Regions from separate parts of the Enterobacter kobei genome, predicted to be linked through region 3. Evidence: predicted binding sites of a transcription regulator. Region 3 holds the regulator's gene; each other region holds the start of a gene.
The links. Region 3 encodes PurR, which represses purine synthesis genes. Its sites were predicted from a motif close to CANGCAAACGTTTGCNTG; they were not measured.
Positions count from the first base shown of each region.

Region 1 (5,837 bases), 870 kb from region 3:
TGCGGCATCTTTTTTTAACAGCTCGACGGCAAGATGATTTTCAAAGCTGGCCTGGGACAGTTGCGGAGTGAGCGTGCGGCCAAAGGACGAACCGCGGTGGTGCGCCAGCCCTTCCAGATCGATACCCTGCGCATGCTGCTTCACCAACAGGGTTTTCCCGTTTCCGGTACAGCCGCCGATAAGCACCATCGGCTTTTGCGACTGCTCAATCGTCACCTGAATCGCCGTCTGGCGCAGGGCTTTATAGCCGCCGCGGATCAGCGGGTAATCGACACCGGCCTCTTTCAGCCAGGCCTGTGAGATATGTGAACGCTGGCCCCCGCGCGCGCAGCAGAGATAACCTTCAGGGTGAGCAAGGCTGGCTTCACGCCAGGCGTTAATGCGCGCCTCACGCGTCTCGCCGTTGACCAGACTGTGGCCGAGCGCCAGTGCGGCCTCGGGGCCCTGACGTTTATAGCAGGTGCCCACGGCGGCGCGTTCGTCGTCGTTCATCAGCGGCAGGTTAAGGGCGGCGGGCATCGCGCCCTGGGCAAATTCTATCGGCGCGCGAACGTCGATTAAAGGGGTATCAGACGCGAGGATCGCGCGATAGTCCGTTCCATCGTTCATGGGTATTCCAGAAATAAAACCAGCAATGGCGGGGATTTTACGCGCGAGAGGAGAGGCCGGGGAAGGGGAAGATCAACTCCCCGGCACTTATCGCTTATTTAAGCTTTGACTGAGCCCAGACAATGCCGCTCGCGTATTCCGGCGGCAGGAGAGGGATCATGGCTTCCAGGGTGGCGCTCAGACGGCCCGTGTCGCTATCGTTCAGGTTCAGGTGACCCACTTTACGACCCTGGCGGACCTCTTTGTCATACCAGTGCAGATGCACCAGCGGCAGCTTGAGCCAGTCGTAGTTCAGATCGGTCCCGATCAGGTTGATCATTACCGACGGGCTGTTCACGACCGGCTGCGGCAGTGGCAAATCGGTGATGGCACGCAGGTGGAGCTCGAACTGGCTGATGGAGGCACCATTTTGTGTCCAGTGGCCGCTGTTATGCACGCGCGGCGCCAGCTCGTTGATCAGCAGGCCGGATGGGGTAACAAAACACTCCATCGCCATCACGCCCACGTAACCCAGCTCGTGCATTATGGCTGAGAGCATGTCTTCCGCCTGCGCCTGCTGGTCGGCATTTGCCTGAGGGAAGGCGACGCTGGTGCGCAGAATGCCGTCCTGATGCAGGTTATGCGTCAGCGGATAAAAGACGGTGTGTCCGTCATGCCCGCGTGCGCCAACCAGGGACACTTCGCCGCTAAAGTTGATGCCCTGCTCAACGATACACTCGCCGTAGCAGTCGTCCGGCAGCTCCGCGGTTTCGTGCGCACGCAGACGCCACTGGCCGCGGCCGTCGTAGCCGCCGACGCGGCGCTTCACGATCGCCAGCTCGCCCAGCATCGCGAACACGTCATTCCACTCGCCTTTATCGGACAACAGCTGCCACGGCGCGGTCGCCAGACCGAGCTTGTCGAACAGCTGCTTTTGCGTCAGACGGTCGGCAATGATCGGAAACACGTCGCGGTTAACGAAGGCGTTATGGCGGGCCAGCTCGCGGGTCAGCGCGGTTTCCGGCCAGCGTTCGATCTCGGCGGTGATCACGCTCTGGTGGAACGGTACCGCTTCCGGTTCGGCATCCAGCCCGACAGGCCAGACGGCAATACCCAGCGGTTCACCGGCCTGGCGCAGCATGCGGCCTAACTGGCCGTTACCGAGGACGCAAACCTGCTTCATGCCGCACCCCGCGGGTCTGGATTATCCAGCACCTCATCGGTCTGGGCTTTACGCCACTCCGCCAGACGCTGGTGTAATGCTTTATCGTGCGTCGCAAGAATTTGCGCCGCCAGCAGGGCGGCATTAGCCGCACCCGCTTTACCAATCGCTAGCGTGCCGACAGGGATACCGCGCGGCATCTGGACGATGGAGTAGAGGCTATCCACACCGCTTAACGCGGCGCTTTGGACCGGAACACCGAGAACCGGTACCAGGGTTTTAGCGGCAATCATGCCGGGCAGATGTGCTGCGCCGCCCGCACCGGCAATGATCACCTCATAGCCATTCTCTTCGGCGCTTTCGGCGAAGCTGAACAGTTTGTCCGGTGTACGGTGCGCGGAGACCACTTCAACGTGGTGCGGAACATTCAGGATTTCAAAGATTTCGGCGGCGAACTGCATGGTAGCCCAGTCGCTTTTGGACCCCATCACGATGGCGACACGCGCCGGATTATTGCGGGAAGACATGCGTCTTAAAACTCCTGTGGTGCGAAACACACTGCTTTCGAGGGCACAGAGAATAGCATGTTATACGAGCAAGGAAAACGGTTGCGCGGTCGTAAACCAGGCGAAAAAACGTTAAAACGGAAACGCAATCAGCTCAACACCCTCAGGCGTCACTTTGACCATGGAACCTTCGCTGTGCCAGGCACCCAGTACGACGCGATGGGCCGGTTCGCCGTTGGCAAGAAGGGAATGAACGTCAGGGCGGTGGGTATGACCGTGGATTAACCACTGAACCCCATGTTTTTCCATTACGCTCACTACGGCCTGCGGATTGACGTCCATGATGGTCATGGATTTACTGCTGTTAGCGGCTTTACTGCCCGCACGCATTCTGGCTGCGATGCGTTTACGGATAAAGAGCGGCAGGGCAAGAAACAGCGTCTGGATCCAGGGGGTGTGAACTTTGGCGCGAAACGCCTGATAGCCGGTATCGTCCGTGCAGAGCGTATCGCCGTGCATAATCAGCAGCCTGCGGCCATAGAGGTCGAGCACCTGTTCTTCCGGCAACAGCGTCATGCCGCTTTCGCGGGCGTAGCGCTTGCCGAGCAGAAAATCACGGTTGCCGTGAATGAAATAGCAGGGGACTCCGGAATCAACCAGCGCCTTAATGGCGGAGGCGATTTCACGATGCAGCGGGTCAGGATCATCGTCGCCAATCCAGGCTTCAAACAGGTCGCCCAGGATGTACAGCGCATCGGCGCTTTTCGCTTCACCGCGTAAAAAACGCAGAAAACCGGCGGTGATCGCCGGTTCTTCTGTTTGCAGATGCAGATCCGCAATAAAGAGTGTCGCCACGAATTACTCGCTGACGGTCACGCTTGTAATCACAACGTCTTCTTTAGGAACGTCCTGGTGCATGCCGCTGCGGCCAGTAGAGACGGCTTTGATCTTATCGACCACGTCCATACCTTCAACCACTTCTGCGAACACGCAGTAGCCCCAACCCTGCAGGCTTTCGCCGGAGAAGTTCAGGAAGTCGTTATCAGCCACGTTGATGAAGAACTGCGCGGTCGCGGAGTGAGGCGCCTGGGTACGGGCCATTGCCAGCGTGCCACGGGTGTTTTTCAGGCCGTTGTTGGCTTCGTTTTTGATCGCTTCTTTCGTCGCTTTCTGCTTCATACCCGGTTCAAAACCGCCACCCTGGATCATAAAGCCGTTGATCACGCGGTGGAAAATGGTGTTGTCGTAGAAACCTTCGCGGCAGTAGTCCAGGAAGTTTTTAACTGTTTCAGGCGCTTTGTCATCAAAGGTTTTGATTACGATATCGCCATGATTAGTGTGGAAAGTAACCATTTTTGCATCCTGTTCCGTTATTGTGGTACGTCGACCCGCGTTTGGGTCACATATAGGGGCTTGTTATAGCATAACCACAGGACGCGATCACCTTGCATTGTGTGCTGATCCTATTCCGAATTATAGGTATTATAGGGAACAAACAACCCACACACGTGTTTACATGGAATCTTCGATGTTAAAAATCTTTAATACAATGACGCGCCAAAAAGAGGAATTTAAACCTATTCATGCCGGGGAAGTCGGCATGTACGTGTGTGGTATTACCGTTTACGATCTCTGTCACATCGGCCATGGGCGCACCTTCGTTGCCTTCGACGTGGTGTCACGTTACCTGCGTTTTTTAGGCTACAACCTGAAATACGTCCGCAATATCACCGACATCGACGACAAAATCATCAAACGCGCGAATGAAAACGGCGAGAGTTTTGTTGCGCTGGTGGATCGCATGATTGTCGAGATGCACAAAGATTTCGACGCTTTAAACATTCAGCGTCCGGACAGCGAGCCGCGTGCAACTCACCATATTCACGAAATCATTGAGATCACCGAGAAGCTGATCGCACGCGGTCACGCCTATGTGGCGGATAACGGCGACGTGATGTTCTCCGTGCCAACGGACCCGACCTACGGTGCGCTTTCCCGTCAGGATCTGGATCAGCTGCAGGCTGGGGCCCGCGTGGACGTGGTCGACGTGAAGCGTAATCCGATGGACTTCGTGCTGTGGAAGATGTCCAAAGAGGGTGAGCCAAGCTGGCCATCTCCGTGGGGTGAAGGGCGTCCGGGCTGGCACATTGAATGTTCCGCGATGAACTGCAAACAGCTGGGCAAACACTTCGACATTCACGGCGGCGGTTCGGATCTGATGTTCCCGCACCACGAAAACGAAATTGCGCAGTCCACCTGTGCCCACGGCGGCGAGTACGTGAACTACTGGATGCACTCCGGAATGGTGATGGTTGACCGCGAGAAGATGTCAAAATCGCTGGGCAACTTCTTTACCGTGCGCGACGTGCTCAAGTATTACGATGCGGAAACCGTGCGTTACTTCCTGATGTCCGGCCACTATCGCAGCCAGCTGAACTACAGCGAAGAGAACCTGAAGCAGGCGCGTTCGGCGCTGGAACGTCTGTATACCGCGCTGCGCGGTACCGACAAGTCTGTTCCTGCCGCAGGCGGCGACGCCTTCGAAGCTCGCTTTATTGAGGTGATGAACGACGACTTTAATACTCCGGAAGCCTACTCCGTGCTGTTCGATATGGCGCGCGAAGTGAACCGTCTGAAGTCAGAAGATATGGCGGCGGCGAATGCGCTGGCCTCTCATCTGCGTAAGCTCTCTTCCGTGCTCGGCCTGCTGGAGCAGGAGCCAGACGCCTTCCTGCAGAGCGGTGCGCAGGCGGACGACGGCGAAGTGGCGGAAATTGAAGCCTTGATCAAGGCACGTCTGGAAGCGCGTCAGGCGAAAGACTGGGCGGCGGCAGATGCGGCGCGTAACCGTCTGACAGAGATGGGGATTATTCTGGAAGACGGCCCGCAGGGCACCACCTGGCGTCGTAAGTAATTTTCCCCTCACCCTAACCCTCTCCCACAGGGAGAGGGAATTGTTAGGTTTTCTCCCTCTCCCTGTGGGAGAGGGCCGGGGTGAGGGCATCAGCGCGCACGTTTTCTCCACCACAGCAACCCCATCAGCACCACTCCCGGCAGCCAGACCCACAGCAACTCTGAAATGATCACCTGATGTCCGTACGGCGTGGTATAGCGCGACAGGGCAAACGGCGCGACTTTTATCACCTGCCACGGGGCAAAGAAGCGTTCATCTGACCACGGCCACAGCCAGCCGACCCCTTTTCCGCCGGTCGTCACGGAATCCAGCAGGCTGTGAGACAGCAGTGACACGGTCAAAAAAAGCCAGCAGCGCGTCAGAGGGGTTTTGAACCATCGTCGGCCAATCAGCACGCAAAGTATCGGCACCACAAAGGCAAACAGCAGGGAATGGGTAAAGCCGCGATGCCCGAAAACATTGCCGTAAGCGACGCCGAACTTAAACGCCAGCACGTCGGCGTCCGGCAGCATGGCGAGGACAATTCCGGCAAATAACAGGCGGGGAGGGATAACTTTACTTCCCAGGCCTAAGCCCAGGCAAAGGGGAACAGCTGCGTGAGTGATAACGGTAGGCATTGCATTTATCCATGGCAAATCATGGAAATATAGCAGGGTAATGGCGGAAA
Region 1 is NZ_CP017181.1:1,124,317-1,130,153, forward strand. Features, by position in the region: gene mnmH (tRNA 2-selenouridine(34) synthase MnmH) at 1-609, opposite strand, end outside; gene purK (5-(carboxyamino)imidazole ribonucleotide synthase) at 704-1,771, opposite strand; gene purE (5-(carboxyamino)imidazole ribonucleotide mutase) at 1,768-2,277, opposite strand; gene lpxH (UDP-2,3-diacylglucosamine diphosphatase) at 2,389-3,111, opposite strand; gene ppiB (peptidylprolyl isomerase B) at 3,115-3,609, opposite strand; gene cysS (cysteine--tRNA ligase) at 3,785-5,170, shown strand; gene BFV64_RS05335 (metal-dependent hydrolase) at 5,260-5,787, opposite strand.
Region 1: a site for PurR is predicted at 2,348-2,365, ahead of purE (5-(carboxyamino)imidazole ribonucleotide mutase). Genes of this name have one in related genera too.

Region 2 (5,837 bases), 250 kb from region 3:
AAAATCAACGATCGCAAGTAGTGCCCACAGTAAGATATAGAGCATAAAATGTTCGCGAATATTATTGACGAGAAAACTCACGATCCTGCGCATAATGCCCCATGATTCACCGTAAAGAAAACGGGCCCCGAACTGTCCGGAGCCCATAGCGATTATCCGTTAAAACGCGCGAGTGAGAAGGGCGTCAGATCAAACTGAGGCGTGATACCCTGAGCAAATTGCGCGGCGATTTCACCCAGCACGGAAGCGAACTTAAATCCGTGTCCGCTCAGCCCGGTAATGAGCAGGGTGTTGTCATGTCCTGGCAGCGTATCAATGATAAAGTCTTCATCCGGCGTGTTGTCGTAGGTGCAGGCCGCGCCGTAGAGCAGGCCACCCACGCCCGGGAGAATATTGCGCAGGAACGAGAAGGCTTCTGAACCATCCTGCGGACAAGCACCAAACGGTTTACGCTCGTCAGGTGAGGAGATAACTTGCCCCCCGTTGTGTTTTCCAATCTTGAGCGCGTCTTTTTCGGAAGGGAAACCGTAGAACTGATCGCCATTGGGCAACTCGCCGGTGAACGCCGGGAATTTATTCTGGGCACTGTAGCGACCATCCGACTGGAACCACGAAAAGACCTTACGCACGGGCTGGATCGGCAGGTCTGGCAGCAGGCGGGTGACCCAGGTTCCAGCGCTGATAAGCAAACGAGACGCCGAATATTCACCGTCCAGAGTCGTTACCGTCACGCCATCTGCGTTATGCGTGATGGCCTCCACCGGACAGTTAAACAATTGCGCACAGCCCGCTTTGGCGGCAAGGTCGATCCAGGTTTTGATGGCGGTTTCACAGTGCAACACCCCGGAGTTGGCTTCAAAGAGGCCAATATAATCGTCCGGGACGGTAATTTCTGGCCAGCGCGCGGTGATAGCCGGCGCGTCCAGCTTCTCAACCTCCAGATTAAAGGCCTTTGCGCTGCGTTCCACATTAGCCAGAAATTCCGAACGGGCCGGGCCAAGATTGATGACGCCCGTACGTTCGAAAATGCGCTCTTCAGTCTCTTTAGCCAGCTCGTCCCACAGCGTCTGGGCACGAAGCACCAGCGGAACATAGCGTTCCCCCTCGCCATAGGCATGGCGAATGAGACGCGTGTCGCCGTGGTGGCTACCTTCGCTATGGGGCGGCAGGTGAGAGTCAATCATCAGGACATTGAGTCCTGCCTGTGTCGCGTAATACCCGGCGGCCGATCCTACGGAGCCACTGCCAATAATGATTAGGTCATATCTCATATGCATCTCGTCACGTACGTTTTTTTTAGCAGAGTAATTAACAAAGCGGGTGCAAACAAGCGGGAAATAAATAAGGCACCGCGTGGGTGCCTGTTGAAAGAAAAGTGAGCATTCGGTTAGTGCCGTTTATACTCATTTTCCTGATAGTCGCCAGATTCTATTTTTGCAATTCCTGCCTCTAAAATAGAAATAAACTGACGGGCGACGTCTGTCGTAAGCCACAGCGTCTGTCCAACTTCCGCTTCTTCACGGTTCAGCTGATTTGGGGTCTGGTAGTGCAAACGCAGCATCAGTGCATCGTAGCTGTCTACGGTACTGATATCCCAGCCAACGAGTGGGTGGGTCTGGATGACTTCGCTATTCTTTTCCATTATAACCCCCATAATGCGTGTTAGAAGACAACGACTTCGAGGTTCAATGCATGTTTTTCTGAAAGCAACTTCAGTATACAAGTAATAAGGGTTCCTAAGGGAAAAATAAACAGCTAGCAACACATTTTTCTGCTTTTTAGGATTGTTCGAGCAATAAAACACCATCTTGTTCACGATTTTTAAAGAAGTTGCCGAATTATTTTGAACTTTCTGGAATTTCAGGCAAAAAAAAGCCGGGGCGACCCGGCAAAAAACACAATGAGGGAGCAGTGTTAATCTGTGATGAACCAGTCGTCCGCGCTCTCCCACGTTTCCTGCAGGATTTCGCTGATGCGATCTTTATCTTCTTTTGCACCGCCAATGACGGAAAGGTTGTTCGCCGCGGCGTAACGAACAGTGACGGCGCCTGCATTGTCGGGGAAGGTGTTATGAATACGACGGGATAATTCGCCTGCCAGTGCGTCAAGCGCGCCAGCAGGCAGAACGGTAGTTTTGGCTATGGTGACTTCAATACGCATAAATGCCCCCTGTGTAATATACTGTTTATTTATACAGGTATATTGTTCGTTTGACAACAAGGGGCGTTGATTATTTAGCGTTTTACCGTCCAGTTGACGGTTTCGCCTGCCAGGAAGGGGATCAGCGTATCATCCGTCAGGGCAATGGATGCCTCCACCTGGCTCGCTTTGCGCTCCAGTTCAATGAACGTGTCATTGACCGGCAGGCCGTAAAAGCGCGGGCCGTTGAGGGAGCAGAACGCTTCGAAATGTTCCAGCGCGTCCATCTCTTCAAATACCGTTGCATAGCTGGCAAGGGCCGTAGGGGCGTTGAAACAGCCTGCGCAGCCGCAGCTCGCCTCTTTACGATGGCGGGCGTGAGGCGCGGAGTCTGTGCCGAGGAAAGCGCGTGAGAAACCGCTGGCAACCAGTTCGCGCAGCGCCTGCTGGTGAACGTTGCGCTTAAGGATCGGCAGGCAGTACAGGTGAGGGCGTACCCCGCCTACCAGCATGTGGTTACGGTTAAACATCAGATGCTGTGGGGTGATGGTGGCGGCAATCAACTCGTTGCCGTCACGCACATATTCTGCGGCGTCTTTGGTGGTGATATGTTCAAAGACCACTTTAAGCGCAGGCAGGCGCTGACGCAGCGGTTCCATCACGGTCTCGATAAAGCGGGCTTCACGGTCGAAGATATCAATCTCGGCATGCGTGACTTCGCCGTGTACCAGCAACGGCATGCCCAGTTTCTGCATACGTTCCAGCACCGGCATGATGGCATCAATGCTGGTGACGCCGTGGCTGGAGTTGGTGGTGGCGTTTGCAGGATAGAGTTTCGCCGCCGTAAAAACGCCTTCGTTAAACCCGCGCTCAACTTCGTCCGGATCGAGAGAATCGGTCAGATAGCAGGTCATCAGCGGGGTGAAATTATGTCCAGCCGGGACGGCATCCAGAATGCGCTGGCGGTAGGCAATCGCGGCATCGACGGAGGTGACTGGCGGAACCAGGTTTGGCATGACAATCGCGCGGCCATAAATTTCACTGGTATAAGGCACGACGGTTTTCAGCATATCGCCATCGCGCAGATGGATATGCCAGTCGTCAGGGCGGCGGATTTTAAGAACCTGGGGTTGTGCAGTCATGGAAGCTCCGGCTTGTCAGGAATCAGTCATAAGGATGGCTGTTTTTGCCGGACACAAATCATAAGCGGAAACGTTTTCGTTTGCACACTTTTCCGTAAAAAAAAGGGCGCCGCAGCGCCCTTCAGGTTAATCGGTGAAAGGAATGATGATTTCTCCCGGTTTCACCTCTATCCCTTTTGCGTATTTTTTCGCAAGGGCTTCACCCTTACTTTTGTCTTCGCTTAAGACATACGCCGGTTGCTGATTGAAATAGTTACGCAGCGACTGGTTCAGATAGGGCATCAGGGTTTGCAGAACCGGTGCCATCTTGTCCGGTGAAACCTGCGCATCGACCACTTCCATCTCCTGCAGGAAAATCGCGCCCTTCTCTTTGTTGAAAACCGGAAGTGCCTTCAGCTTGAGCTTGATGTTGGCTTTCTGGTTGCCAAAAAGGGAGGTCATATCAAGGCTGGCATCCCCGGCGAGGGTGACTTTGTTGGGCTCTTCACGACCAATCTGGCTGGTGAGATTGGTGAGAATGATATGCGCATCGGCAAGGCCTGGCACACCAATGTCTTTGGAGAAATTGTTATGTTTTTCCAGCGCCTGATTAATTTCCTGTTCACTGACGGTGTATTGCGTAAGCTGATTGCAGCCCACCAGCAGGCCGCTAACGATAAATGCGGCGGCAATGACAATTTTCTTCATGGTGTTCCTCAACGAAAAATCGGCGCTTCTGTCCTGTAGCGTCAGTATGTCAGTGTGAAATGGCAGAAACCAGCAGAAAATACTGAGAAGTGAGGCGGGAGAGTTCTCCCGCCAACGAGAAGGATTATGCGCCCGGCTCGAGCATACCGCTCGCGCTGCGCTTCTGGCTGAACTGCCACCAGAGGGCCAGTAACGTCATAAAGCCCACTGCGCCGAGCATCATCCACGGCAGTTCCGGTTGATTCAGCGCTTTACCGGCATCGAACAGCCAGCCGCCGCCGGTGTAGCCTAACGCGCCACCAAAGGCCAGACCGAGTCGGCTGAATCCCATATAGCTGCCGCGGGCACGCGCGTCCGCAAGCGAGGCGCTCAGCGTTTCCCGGGCGGGCTCGGCGATGATGGAGCCGATATAGAAGGTGCAAATCAGCGTAAACAGCTGCTGGAGCGAGCTCACCAGACCGATCGGCATCATGCTCAGCGTCATCAGAAACAGCCCGGCCATCAGGCGATGTTCCAGGCGAAAACGCCGTTCGCTCCAGCGGGCGATGGGGTAGAGCAGCGTCAGTGACAGGCAGGCTTCAATGGCGTACATCCATTTAACGGCAGCAGGCGTGCCCGCAATATCGTTTACCATGATCGGCAGCATCAGCATCACCTGCACGGCCAGCATGTAATACCCGGTCAGGGTCAATACGTAGGTGACAAAACGCTTGTCGCGAAGCACGCGACCTAGCCCTTCGCGCACCGGCGCTTTTACCGTCGACAGTTTCCAGGCGGGAAGATAGAGACCGTTAAACAGCGCGCACAGAATAAAGAGTACCGCCCCGGCCGCACAGACCAGACGGAAATCGTACTGCAGCAGCCAGCTTCCCAGCAATGCGCCAACCACCGCGCCGGCACTGTCCTGCATCATCAGAATGGAGAAGAAACGCCCCCGGTGCTGCGGGCGAATCAGCTTCACCACCAGCGCGGTACGGGGCGGGTCAAACAGCGTGCCGCCGATACCTGAGAGGAAGCAGGAGAACCAGAGCAGCCAGGGCTCGTGGGCAACGGCCATCGTGGCAAAGCCTGCCGCGCGGAGCAGCATACCGGTCACGATCATTGGTTTAGCGCCAAAGCGGTCAGCGATCGCGCCGCCAAAGACGCCCAGACCCTGCTGGACAAACTGACGCAGTCCCAGGGCAATACCGACCATTACCGCCGCCCAGCCCATTTGATCGACAAAGCGGATCGAGATGAGAGGGAACACGACAAAAAAGCCGAGCACGACCAGCATGTTATCGACTAACAGGAAATATTTACCCAGGCTCCTCGCCTGTGATACGCGGGACATTTTCCCTCCAGGGAAAATAAGAAGGTGAGCACGCTAACATTCTGCGGTGTCGCCACGTTTTTTCCCACCCCTGGACGCGACAATATTTTTTTATCAAAAGGGTGCTTTGATAGAGAGTTTTCATTGAAAAAGGTGAAAAGAGGTGAAAATGGTATGTCACTGTTTTCACAGACGGCACGGGCGCAGGTATAGTAAAGCTAATGGGCAAGCTGAAGTGACGGGAAGGAGTGGTATTGATGTTTGGCTATCGCAGTAATGTGCCAAAAGTGCGTCTGACAACGGACCGGCTGGTCGTTCGTCTGGTGCATGAGCGTGATGCCTGGCGTCTGGCGGATTATTACGCCGAGAATCGCCAGTTTTTGAAACCCTGGGAACCCGTTCGGGATGAGAGCCATTGTTACCCCTCCGGCTGGCAGGCGCGCCTCAGCATGATTGCGGAATTTCATAAGCAGGGTAGCGCGTTTTATTTTGCGTTGCTGGATCCAGAAGAGAAAGAAATTATCGGGATCGCCAATTTCTCGAATGTGGTGCGCGGG
Region 2 is NZ_CP017181.1:1,746,727-1,752,563, forward strand. Features, by position in the region: gene BFV64_RS08345 (YceO family protein) at 1-93, opposite strand, end outside; gene solA (N-methyl-L-tryptophan oxidase) at 153-1,271, opposite strand; gene bssS (biofilm formation regulator BssS) at 1,388-1,642, opposite strand; gene dinI (DNA damage-inducible protein I) at 1,915-2,160, opposite strand; gene pyrC (dihydroorotase) at 2,235-3,281, opposite strand; gene BFV64_RS08370 (lipoprotein) at 3,408-3,968, opposite strand; gene mdtH (multidrug efflux MFS transporter MdtH) at 4,093-5,301, opposite strand; gene rimJ (ribosomal protein S5-alanine N-acetyltransferase) at 5,538-5,837, shown strand, end outside.
Region 2: a site for PurR is predicted at 3,345-3,362, ahead of pyrC (dihydroorotase). Genes of this name have one in related genera too.

Region 3 (5,837 bases):
CGCCGCTGATGACCGTGGACGTGTGGGAGCACGCTTACTACATTGATTACCGTAACGCGCGCCCGAACTACCTGGAGCACTTCTGGGCACTGGTCAACTGGGACTTCGTCGCGAAGAACTTCGCCGCGTAAGAGAGACGCAGAAGGGGTCCCCCTTCTGCGTTATTTTTATTATTCCGCCGTGCAAACGGCTTCTGGCTGTTTTCGGCCGGACATCATCACCAGCAGCAGGCCGAGAGCGGCAATAATCGCCCCCATCACCGGCACAAAGCTGTATCCCAGACCGCCAGAAATGACGGCGCCGCCCGCCGCAGCACCCAGGGCGTTCCCCAGGTTAAACGCACCGATATTCACCGAAGAAGAGAGTCCCGGCGCCTCGTGGGCGACACGCATCACGCGCATCTGCAGCGGCGGCACCACGGCGAAGGTGGCTGCGCCCCAGACAACCATCGCGATGGCCGCGCCAAACTCGTTACGCGCCAGCCACGGAATCGCGATCATGATGGCAATCAGCAAGGTTAAAAAGCCTTTCAACGTTCCGGCCACTGAACGGTCAGCAAATTTCCCGCCAAGGTAGTTACCCATTGAGAACCCTACGCCAATCAATACCAGCATCGCGGTAATAAAGATCGGGGTTGCATGGGTGATATCGTGCAGCACCGGTGAAATGTAGGTATAGAGCGTAAACATCGCCCCGGCCCCCAGCACGGTGGTCAGCAGTGCAGAAAGCACCTGCGGGCGCACCAGTACCGACAGCTCTTTGCGCACGTCCGGACGTTCACCCGCGCTGCCTTTCGGCAGGGAGAAGAACAAGGCCACCATCGCCACCACGCCCAGCCCGGCGGTTGCCAGGAATGACATACGCCAGCCGATCGCTTCACCCAGCCAGGTCGCAGCCGGTACGCCGCCAATGTTGGCAATCGTCAGCCCCATAAACATGGTCGCCACGGCGCTTGCCTGCTTATGTTTCGGCACCACGCTTGCGGCCACGACCGAGCCCAGCCCAAAGAACGCGCCATGGTTCAGGCTGGTCAAAATGCGCGACAGCATCAGGGTGGTGTAGTCAGGTGAAATGGCAGAGAGCACGTTGCCCAGGGTGAAAATCGCCATCAGGAAAATCAGCGCATTACGGCGCGCGCGGTGTGAAAGCAGTAGCGTCATCAGCGGCGCCCCCACCATCACGCCGATGGCATAAGCGCTGATTAACATCCCGGCCGCAGGGATCGAGACATCCACGCCCCGGGCGATAACAGGCAGTAACCCCATCGGGGAGAATTCGGTGGTGCCAATCCCAAAAGCGCCAATCGCCAGGGCAAGCAGGGGAAAATTGATTTTCATGCGTCAACTCCGGATGCCGTGTCATGTCGTGACACAGAACAAAGAAGCGGAAAGCATGACATCAATCACAAAAAATGAGAAGTTAACAAAATGGCAAAAGATTTTTGCCTGAGAAGTAACAATCCGGTAAACCGGGAGGGAGAAGATTCTCCCTCCGCGTAAATCAGTGCAGCACAGCCGTCAGGCCAGCCGCCACAATCAGCGCCAGCACAACGATGGTGGTGAACAGCGAAAACTTCAGATCGGAACTCATCAATTTTTCTCCTTTTAATCCCCCCACGAAAAGTGAGCTTGCTCATTTTTGCACAGTTTACGTCAAAAATCTTCCCGGATTTAAGCTGATAACCACTTTACCTCTTCCCCTTTTCATCAAGATAGGACAAAATTCCACGCTAAATTTATTAGCGTACCGGCCATTGACCCCCTCCTGACGTCCCGTGTCGTTTTCCTGGCGTACCGCAATCTAAAATTGCGTGATAAGGGTGAGAGAAGGCAAACGTTTACCTTCAAGTATTTCAGGAGTTTAGGATATGGTCTGGAGTGACATTTAATGGCAACAATTAAAGACGTAGCAAAACGCGCAAACGTTTCCACTACAACCGTATCACATGTAATTAACAAAACCCGCTTTGTGGCGGAAGAGACGCGCAACGCCGTCTGGGCAGCAATCAAAGAGCTGCACTACTCGCCAAGTGCGGTTGCGCGCAGCCTCAAGGTGAATCACACCAAATCGATTGGTCTGCTGGCGACCAGCAGCGAAGCGGCCTATTTTGCTGAGATCATTGAGGCGGTAGAGAAAAACTGCTTCCAGAAAGGCTATACCCTGATTCTGGGCAACGCGTGGAACAGCATTGAAAAACAGCGAGCCTATCTCTCCATGATGGCGCAGAAGCGCGTGGATGGCCTGCTGGTGATGTGTTCCGAGTACCCGGAATCCGTACTGTCGATGCTTGAAGAGTATCGCCATATCCCGATGGTGGTGATGGACTGGGGTGAAGCCCGTGCGGATTTCACGGATTCCGTTATCGACAACGCCTTTGAAGGCGGCTATATGGCGGGCCGTTATTTGATCGAACGCGGTCATCGTGAGATTGGCGTGATCCCGGGTCCGCTTGAGCGTAACACCGGCGCAGGTCGTCTGGCTGGCTTTATGAAAGCGATGGAAGAAGCACTGATCACCGTGCCAGAAAACTGGATCGTACAGGGTGACTTTGAGCCGGAATCAGGCTACCGCGCGATGCAGCAGATTGTCTCCCAGCAACATCGTCCTACCGCCGTTTTCTGCGGGGGCGACATCATGGCGATGGGCGCGCTCTGTGCGGCCGATGAGCTGGGTCTGCGCGTCCCGCAGGACATTTCCGTGATCGGCTATGACAACGTGCGCAACGCGCGCTTCTTTACCCCTGCGCTGACCACCATTCACCAGCCGAAAGATTCGCTGGGTGAAACGGCCTTCAACATGCTGCTCGACAGGATCGTCAACAAACGTGAAGAGTCGCAGTCCATTGAAGTCCACCCGCGCCTCATCGAACGCCGTTCCGTTGCGGATGGTCCGTTCCGCGACTACCGTCGTTAATCGCTTTACGGAGCCAGTCACACTGGCTCCCGTAACCATTCCCGGTTAAGCGTTTCGCTGTCCCCCAGATAATCCAGCAGCCAGGCCATAGCAGGTGAAACATCATTTTGTTGCCAGGTCAGACAGCAAGCCGCATCCGGGAACGGATTCTCCAGCGTCAGTTCAACCCACTCGCCGGTGTCGATTCGCGGGCGCGCAAAATGAACGGGCACCATCGCGACGCACAGCCCTGCACTGAGGCAGGTCGCCGACGATTCCCAGTCCGGGGCGACCACGCGACGCTGGTTATCCAGCAGCCAGGTGATACGCTTGGGCAGCGAGCGGGAGGTGTCCTCCAGCACCAGCGACGGCCAGTTACGCAGGGTATCGTCGCTTAACGGCCCCTCCATGGCCGCCAGGGGATGATCGCGTGCCACTACGCATTTCCAGCTCAGCATCCCCATATCGCGAAAGGCATAGCGTCCCCCAACCGGAATCGCCTGCGTCGCCCCAATCGCCATTTCTACCCTGCCGTCCGACAGCGCGTCCCACACGCCGTTGAACACTTCCTGCGAAACACGCAACTCAACGTCAGAAAAATGACGATAGAAATCGACGATCATTTGCCGGGTGCGTTCCGGCTTCACGATATTATCGACCGCGATGGAAAGATGCCCCCGCCAGCCGTTAGCGATCTGCTGACACTGTTCGCGGGTGATCTGCATTTTTTTGATAACAGAACGCCCTTCTTTCAAAAACCACGCCCCGGCAGGCGTTAATTCCACATCACGATGTCGCCGTTCGAACAGCGGAACGGCCAGCCACTCTTCTAGCTGACGCACCGTATAGCTGATTGCCGACGGGACGCGGTGCAGTTCCTGCGCTGCTCCGCTAAAGCTGCCGTTACGCGCGACAGCATCGACCACTTCAAGAGAATAATCTGACCACATTTTCTGCCTGCAAAAAATTTGAATGCACCCGCCAAATATTAGCGTTTCACAAGCCGCTTTGCACTCCCTACACTCTGCGCCAATGTACACCTGCCTCCTCAGGAGAAGAAAATAATGCAACCCAGGAAAGGTTTTTTAGTCTGGCTCGGCGGCTTAAGCGTGCTGGGCTTTTTAGCCACCGATATGTACCTGCCGGCTTTCGCCGCCATGCAGGAAGATCTGCAAACCCCTGCCGCCGCGATCAGCGCCAGCCTGAGTTTGTTCCTCGCCGGTTTTGCCTTCGCGCAGCTGCTCTGGGGACCGCTCTCGGATCGCTTTGGCCGCAAGCCGGTACTGTTGCTGGGTCTGGCCATTTTTGCCGTGGGCTGTCTGGGGATGCTATGGGTTCGCGACGCCACCTGGCTGCTGGTACTGCGGTTTATTCAGGCAGTCGGCGTCTGCGCCGCAGCCGTCACCTGGCAGGCGCTGGTCACCGACTACTATCCGGCGAACCGTACAAACCGAATTTTCGCGACCATTATGCCGCTGGTGGGGCTTTCCCCTGCCCTCGCCCCGCTGCTGGGTAGCTGGATCCTCGCGCATTTCGACTGGCAGGCCATCTTTGCCACGCTGTTTGCCATCACGCTGGTACTGATGCTGCCGGCGTTTGCCCTTAAGCCCGCGCATAAAAAAGAGGCGCATGCCGACGCCAGCCCAATTACCTTTGCCTCCCTGCTGAGCGCCAAAGCGTATCGCGGTAATGTGCTGATTTATGCTGCCTGCTCGGCGAGCTTCTTCGCATGGCTGACCGGTTCACCCTTTATTCTGCACGATATGGGCTACAGCCCGGCGGCCATCGGTCTGAGCTATGTTCCGCAGACCATCGCGTTCCTAGTTGGCGGGTACGGCTGTCGCGCGGCGCTGCAAAAATGGGAAGGCCAGCAGATGCTGCCGTGGTTGCTGGTGCTGTATGCGTTGAGCGTTATCGGGACCTGGGCCGTCGGCTTTATTCCCGGCGTCGGTCTGGCTGAAATTTTGATTCCATTCTGCGTAATGGCCATCGCGAACGGCGCGATATACCCTATCGTTGTGGCGCAGGCGCTTCGTCCCTTCCCGCAGGCGACAGGCCGTGCGGCCGCACTTCAGAATACGCTGCAACTGGGGCTGTGCTTCCTGGCCAGTCTGGTGGTCTCGGCGCTGATTGCCACACCGCTCCTGACCACCACCAGCGTGATGCTGGTTACCGTTGCGCTGGCCGGCATGGGCTATCGTATGCAGGCAGCCGCGCAGCGTGCGCAGGATAACCGCGCGCAGGCAGAAACGTCACATGCGTAATTACTGCAAAAATTATGTAACTTTTCGGTGATTAGGTTGCTAACAATTTTCTATTGAATCACCAAATTTTGCGGCCTATACTAAATTTGGTTCGATTAAATACGATAAATATTAAGTGTTAACGGGAGCCGGAGTGCTCCCGTTTTACCATGGAAGGCATTTCGGCAAGGGTTATCTCCCTTCCTCTGTTCTACGTCGGATACTAGCCTCGCGGTATATACCGTGAGATTTCTCACAAACCAAAAAAAGCGTCTACGCTGTTTGAAGGTTCTGATCACAGTAGGGTGATGGAGAAGCTATGAGTTCATCGTGTATAGAAGAAGTCAGCGTTCCGGACGATAACTGGTCCCGGATCGTCAGTGAACTGTTAGGTCGAGCAGGCATCACGATTAATGGATCATCGCCATCCGATCCTCAGGTTAAACATCCCGACTTTTTTAAACGCGTGTTACGAGAGGGATCGTTAGGCCTGGGAGAAAGTTATATGGATGGCTGGTGGGAATGCGAACGGCTGGATATATTTTTCACCCGCGTTTTGCGTGCTGGTCTGGAAAATCAACTCCCTCGCCATCTGAAAGACACCCTGCGCGTCGCCTCAGCCCGCCTGTTTAACCTGCAAAGTAAAAAACGCGCCTGGATCGTCGGCAAAGAGCACTACGACCTTGGCAACGACCTGTTCAG
Region 3 is NZ_CP017181.1:1,999,081-2,004,917, reverse strand. Features, by position in the region: gene sodB (superoxide dismutase [Fe]) at 1-131, shown strand, start outside; gene BFV64_RS09640 (MFS transporter) at 171-1,337, opposite strand; gene cydH (cytochrome bd-I oxidase subunit CydH) at 1,501-1,590, opposite strand; gene purR (HTH-type transcriptional repressor PurR) at 1,888-2,913, shown strand; gene punR (DNA-binding transcriptional activator PunR) at 2,931-3,842, opposite strand; gene punC (purine nucleoside transporter PunC) at 3,957-5,156, shown strand; gene cfa (cyclopropane fatty acyl phospholipid synthase) at 5,455-5,837, shown strand, end outside.

Region 4 (5,837 bases), 1.8 Mb from region 3:
CTGGGGGAATCTCGGTTGATTTCTTTTCCTCGGGGTACTTAGATGTTTCAGTTCCCCCGGTTCGCCTCGTTAACCTATGTATTCAGTTAACGATAGTGTGACGAATCACACTGGGTTTCCCCATTCGGACATCGCCGGGTCAAAGGTTCATATCACCTCGCCGGCGCTTTTCGCAGATTAGCACGTCCTTCATCGCCTCTGACTGCCAGGGCATCCACCGTGTACGCTTAGTCGCTTAACCTCACAACCCGAAGATGTTTCTTTCGATTCATCATCGGTTTGCGAAAATTTGAGAGACTCGAACACACATAACATGTGTGTCGTTTCAATTTTCAGCTTGATCCAGATTTTTAAAGAGCAAATATCTCAAACATGACTCGCAAATCAGTTTTGAGATACGGGGGTCGGCGACTTTCACTCACGAACCAGCAAGTGGCGTCCCCTAGGGGATTCGAACCCCTGTTACCGCCGTGAAAGGGCGGTGTCCTGGGCCTCTAGACGAAGGGGACACTGAAGTCTCAATCGCAAGACGCCTTGCTATTTACTTTTCATCAGACAATCTGTGTGAGCACTACAAAGGCAGGTTCTTTAAGGTAAGGAGGTGATCCAACCGCAGGTTCCCCTACGGTTACCTTGTTACGACTTCACCCCAGTCATGAATCACAAAGTGGTAAGCGCCCTCCCGAAGGTTAAGCTACCTACTTCTTTTGCAACCCACTCCCATGGTGTGACGGGCGGTGTGTACAAGGCCCGGGAACGTATTCACCGTAGCATTCTGATCTACGATTACTAGCGATTCCGACTTCATGGAGTCGAGTTGCAGACTCCAATCCGGACTACGACGCACTTTATGAGGTCCGCTTGCTCTCGCGAGGTCGCTTCTCTTTGTATGCGCCATTGTAGCACGTGTGTAGCCCTACTCGTAAGGGCCATGATGACTTGACGTCATCCCCACCTTCCTCCAGTTTATCACTGGCAGTCTCCTTTGAGTTCCCGGCCTAACCGCTGGCAACAAAGGATAAGGGTTGCGCTCGTTGCGGGACTTAACCCAACATTTCACAACACGAGCTGACGACAGCCATGCAGCACCTGTCTCAGAGTTCCCGAAGGCACCAATTCATCTCTGAAAAGTTCTCTGGATGTCAAGAGTAGGTAAGGTTCTTCGCGTTGCATCGAATTAAACCACATGCTCCACCGCTTGTGCGGGCCCCCGTCAATTCATTTGAGTTTTAACCTTGCGGCCGTACTCCCCAGGCGGTCGACTTAACGCGTTAGCTCCGGAAGCCACGCCTCAAGGGCACAACCTCCAAGTCGACATCGTTTACGGCGTGGACTACCAGGGTATCTAATCCTGTTTGCTCCCCACGCTTTCGCACCTGAGCGTCAGTCTTTGTCCAGGGGGCCGCCTTCGCCACCGGTATTCCTCCAGATCTCTACGCATTTCACCGCTACACCTGGAATTCTACCCCCCTCTACAAGACTCTAGCCTGCCAGTTTCGAATGCAGTTCCCAGGTTGAGCCCGGGGATTTCACATCCGACTTGACAGACCGCCTGCGTGCGCTTTACGCCCAGTAATTCCGATTAACGCTTGCACCCTCCGTATTACCGCGGCTGCTGGCACGGAGTTAGCCGGTGCTTCTTCTGCGGGTAACGTCAATTGCTGCGGTTATTAACCACAACACCTTCCTCCCCGCTGAAAGTACTTTACAACCCGAAGGCCTTCTTCATACACGCGGCATGGCTGCATCAGGCTTGCGCCCATTGTGCAATATTCCCCACTGCTGCCTCCCGTAGGAGTCTGGACCGTGTCTCAGTTCCAGTGTGGCTGGTCATCCTCTCAGACCAGCTAGGGATCGTCGCCTAGGTGAGCCGTTACCCCACCTACTAGCTAATCCCATCTGGGCACATCTGATGGCAAGAGGCCCGAAGGTCCCCCTCTTTGGTCTTGCGACGTTATGCGGTATTAGCTACCGTTTCCAGTAGTTATCCCCCTCCATCAGGCAGTTTCCCAGACATTACTCACCCGTCCGCCACTCGTCACCCGAGAGCAAGCTCTCTGTGCTACCGTTCGACTTGCATGTGTTAGGCCTGCCGCCAGCGTTCAATCTGAGCCATGATCAAACTCTTCAATTTAAGTTTGATGCTCGTGAATTAAACTTCGTAATGAATTACGTATGTTCACTCAGAGACTTGGTATTCATTTTTCGTCTTGCGACGTTAAGAATCCATGTCACTTTGAGTGCCCACACAGATTGTCTGATAAATTGTTAAAGAGCAGTGCAACGCGGCTTTCGCTCACCGTTGCGAGGTGGCATATATTACGCTTTCCTCTTTCAGAGTCAACCCGTTATTTCAGGATTTTTTCTCTTCAACCGACCGGGTTGTCTGTGAAGTGATTCACATCTGCCGTGTCGATGGAGGCGCATTATAGGGAGTTCTCCGCAGGCCGCAACCGCTAAATGACAGAAAAATGACTGACTGCTGCATTCCACAGCAAAACCCCGTCTTATACCCTTTTACACACAGACTTATCCACAATGATACGAAAAAGTAAAAATGTGCGAGCGTTGCGCAAACGTTTTCGTTAAAATGCTCGCGCTTCACAAGGATGCCTCGTCAGGTGTGTTAGATGAGTTTTTCGCAGGAAAATTCATCTAACGCTCTCTGTAATCGTGAAATCCAGGGGATTTACCATGCAACAACGTCGTCCAGTCCGCCGCGCTCTGCTCAGTGTTTCTGATAAAGCCGGTATCGTCGAATTCGCTCAGGCACTTTCTGCACGCGGTGTGGAGCTGCTTTCTACAGGCGGCACCGCACGCCTGTTAGCAGATAAAGGTCTGCCGGTAACCGAAGTGTCCGATTACACCGGTTTCCCGGAGATGATGGATGGACGCGTCAAAACTCTGCATCCGAAAGTGCACGGCGGTATTCTTGGCCGTCGCGACCAGGACGATGCCATTATGGAAAAGCATGATATTGCGCCAATCGACATGGTTGTCGTTAACCTCTACCCGTTTGCCCAGACCGTTGCCCGCGAAGGCTGCTCTCTGGAAGATGCGGTAGAAAATATTGATATCGGCGGCCCGACCATGGTGCGCTCTGCAGCCAAGAACCATAAAGATGTGGCCATCGTGGTGAAGAGCAGCGATTACAACACCATTATTAGCGAGATGGATGCCAACGAAGGGTCACTGACGCTCGACACGCGTTTCGACCTCGCTATCAAAGCCTTCGAACACACCGCTGCATACGACAGCATGATCGCCAACTACTTCGGTAGCCTGGTGCCGGCTTACCACGGTGAAAGCAACGATCCTTCTGGCCGCTTCCCGCGCACGCTGAACCTGAACTTCATCAAGAAGCAGGATATGCGTTACGGCGAGAACAGCCACCAGCAGGCTGCCTTCTATATAGAAGAAGAGATCAAAGAAGCCTCGGTTGCCACCGCTCAGCAGGTTCAGGGCAAGGCGCTCTCCTACAACAATATTGCTGACACCGACGCTGCGCTGGAATGCGTGAAAGAGTTCAGCGAGCCAGCCTGCGTTATCGTCAAGCACGCTAACCCATGCGGCGTGGCGGTGAGCACCTCTCTTCTGGACGCTTACGACCGTGCTTACAAAACCGACCCGACCTCCGCGTTTGGCGGCATTATCGCCTTCAACCGCGAGCTGGATGCCCAAACCGCGCAGGCCATCATCTCCCGACAGTTTGTTGAAGTGATCATTGCACCATCGGCATCCGAAGAAGCGCTCAAAATCACCGCGGCAAAACAGAATGTGCGCGTACTGATTTGCGGTCAGTGGGCAAATCGCGTGCCGGGTCTGGACTTCAAACGCGTGAACGGCGGCCTTCTGGTTCAGGATCGCGATCTGGGTATGGTGACAGAAGCTGACCTGCGCGTAGTGACCAAACGCCAGCCGAGCGAGCAGGAGCTGCGTGACGCGCTGTTCTGCTGGAAAGTGGCGAAGTTCGTCAAGTCCAACGCCATCGTCTACGCCAAAGAGAACATGACCATCGGAATAGGCGCAGGCCAGATGAGCCGTGTCTACTCTGCGAAAATTGCCGGGATCAAAGCAGGTGATGAAGGGCTGGAAGTGAAAGGTTCCGCCATGGCCTCTGATGCCTTCTTCCCGTTCCGTGACGGTATCGATGCGGCAGCCGCTGTAGGCATTACCTGCGTGATCCAGCCTGGTGGTTCTATCCGCGACGACGAAGTGATTGCCGCCGCCGACGAGCACGGTATCGCGATGATCTTCACCGACATGCGCCACTTCCGCCATTAATTCCCGGAGCAGAAAAATGAAAGTATTAGTGATTGGTAACGGCGGACGCGAGCACGCTCTGGCGTGGAAAGCGGCGCAGTCTCCGCGGGTGAAAACGGTCTTCGTGGCACCGGGTAACGCCGGTACTGCCCTGGAACCCGCTTTGCAGAACGTCGCCATCGGTGTGACCGATATCCCGGCCCTGCTGAACTTTGCCCAGAATGAGAAAATCGATCTGACCATTGTCGGCCCGGAAGCGCCCCTGGTGATTGGCGTAGTTGACGCGTTCCGCGCTGCTGGCCTGAAAATCTTCGGACCAACGGAAGGTGCTGCCCAGCTGGAAGGGTCTAAGGCCTTCACCAAAGATTTCCTGGCACGTCACAACATCCCGACGGCGGAATATCAGAACTTCACCGAAGTGGAGCCAGCTCTGGCTTACCTGCGTGAAAAAGGCGCGCCGATCGTTATTAAAGCCGACGGTCTGGCCGCCGGTAAAGGGGTTATCGTTGCGATGACCCTCGAAGAAGCGGAAGCCGCGGTTCAGGATATGCTGGCTGGCAATGCCTTTGGCGATGCAGGCCACCGTATCGTGATTGAAGAGTTCCTCGACGGCGAAGAAGCGAGCTTCATTGTCATGGTCGACGGCGAGCACGTTCTGCCGATGGCCACCAGCCAGGATCATAAACGCGTGGGTAATGGCGATACCGGTCCTAATACCGGCGGGATGGGCGCCTACTCCCCTGCCCCGGTGGTGACGGATGAAGTACATCAGCGCACCATGGACCGCATTATCTGGCCTACCGTGAAAGGCATGGCGGCGGAAGGGAATACCTACACCGGTTTCCTCTATGCAGGTCTGATGATCGACAAGCAGGGCAACCCTAAGGTTATCGAGTTCAACTGCCGCTTTGGCGATCCGGAAACTCAACCGATAATGCTGCGCATGAAATCGGACCTGGTCGATCTGTGTCTGGCGGCTTGCGAAGGCAAGCTGGACGAGAAAACCTCAGAGTGGGATGAACGTGCGTCTCTGGGCGTGGTGATTGCCGCGGGCGGTTATCCGGGTAACTACAACACCGGTGATGAAATCCACGGCCTGCCGCTGGAAGAGATTGACGGTGCGAAGGTATTCCACGCGGGTACGAAACTGTCTGACGACGAGCGCGTCCTGACCAACGGCGGCCGCGTCCTGTGTGCTACCGCACTGGGTCATACCGTTGCAGAAGCGCAGAAGCGTGCCTATGCGCTGATGGCGGATATTCACTGGAACGGTAGCTTTAGCCGTCAGGATATTGGTTATCGTGCGATTGCTCGCGAGCAGGGCGAGTAATTTTCCCCCTCACCCTAACCCTCTCCCTCAAGGGAGAGGGGATTTACGTCAAAAACTCTTCTCTGTCGGCTGCCACGTGCAGAAATCTTCGTTCGCCACCAGCAACAGCTGAGAGCCTTCCGGCGCCTCAAGCCACGCCACACTCACTTCCATTGATGAATGACGCTGACGGCGTTGAATATGTTCGGTCGCCCAGGATTCAAGCTCAGGCTTCACCGTCTGCCCTTCGCAGGTGGTTACCGTG
Region 4 is NZ_CP017181.1:213,315-219,151, reverse strand. Features, by position in the region: rRNA gene BFV64_RS01060 (23S ribosomal RNA) at 1-241, opposite strand, end outside; tRNA gene BFV64_RS01055 (tRNA-Glu) at 434-509, opposite strand; rRNA gene BFV64_RS01050 (16S ribosomal RNA) at 595-2,134, opposite strand; gene purH (bifunctional phosphoribosylaminoimidazolecarboxamide formyltransferase/IMP cyclohydrolase) at 2,695-4,284, shown strand; gene purD (phosphoribosylamine--glycine ligase) at 4,301-5,593, shown strand; gene BFV64_RS01030 (DUF1481 domain-containing protein) at 5,642-5,837, opposite strand, start outside.
Region 4: a site for PurR is predicted at 2,570-2,587, ahead of purH (bifunctional phosphoribosylaminoimidazolecarboxamide formyltransferase/IMP cyclohydrolase). Genes of this name have one in related genera too.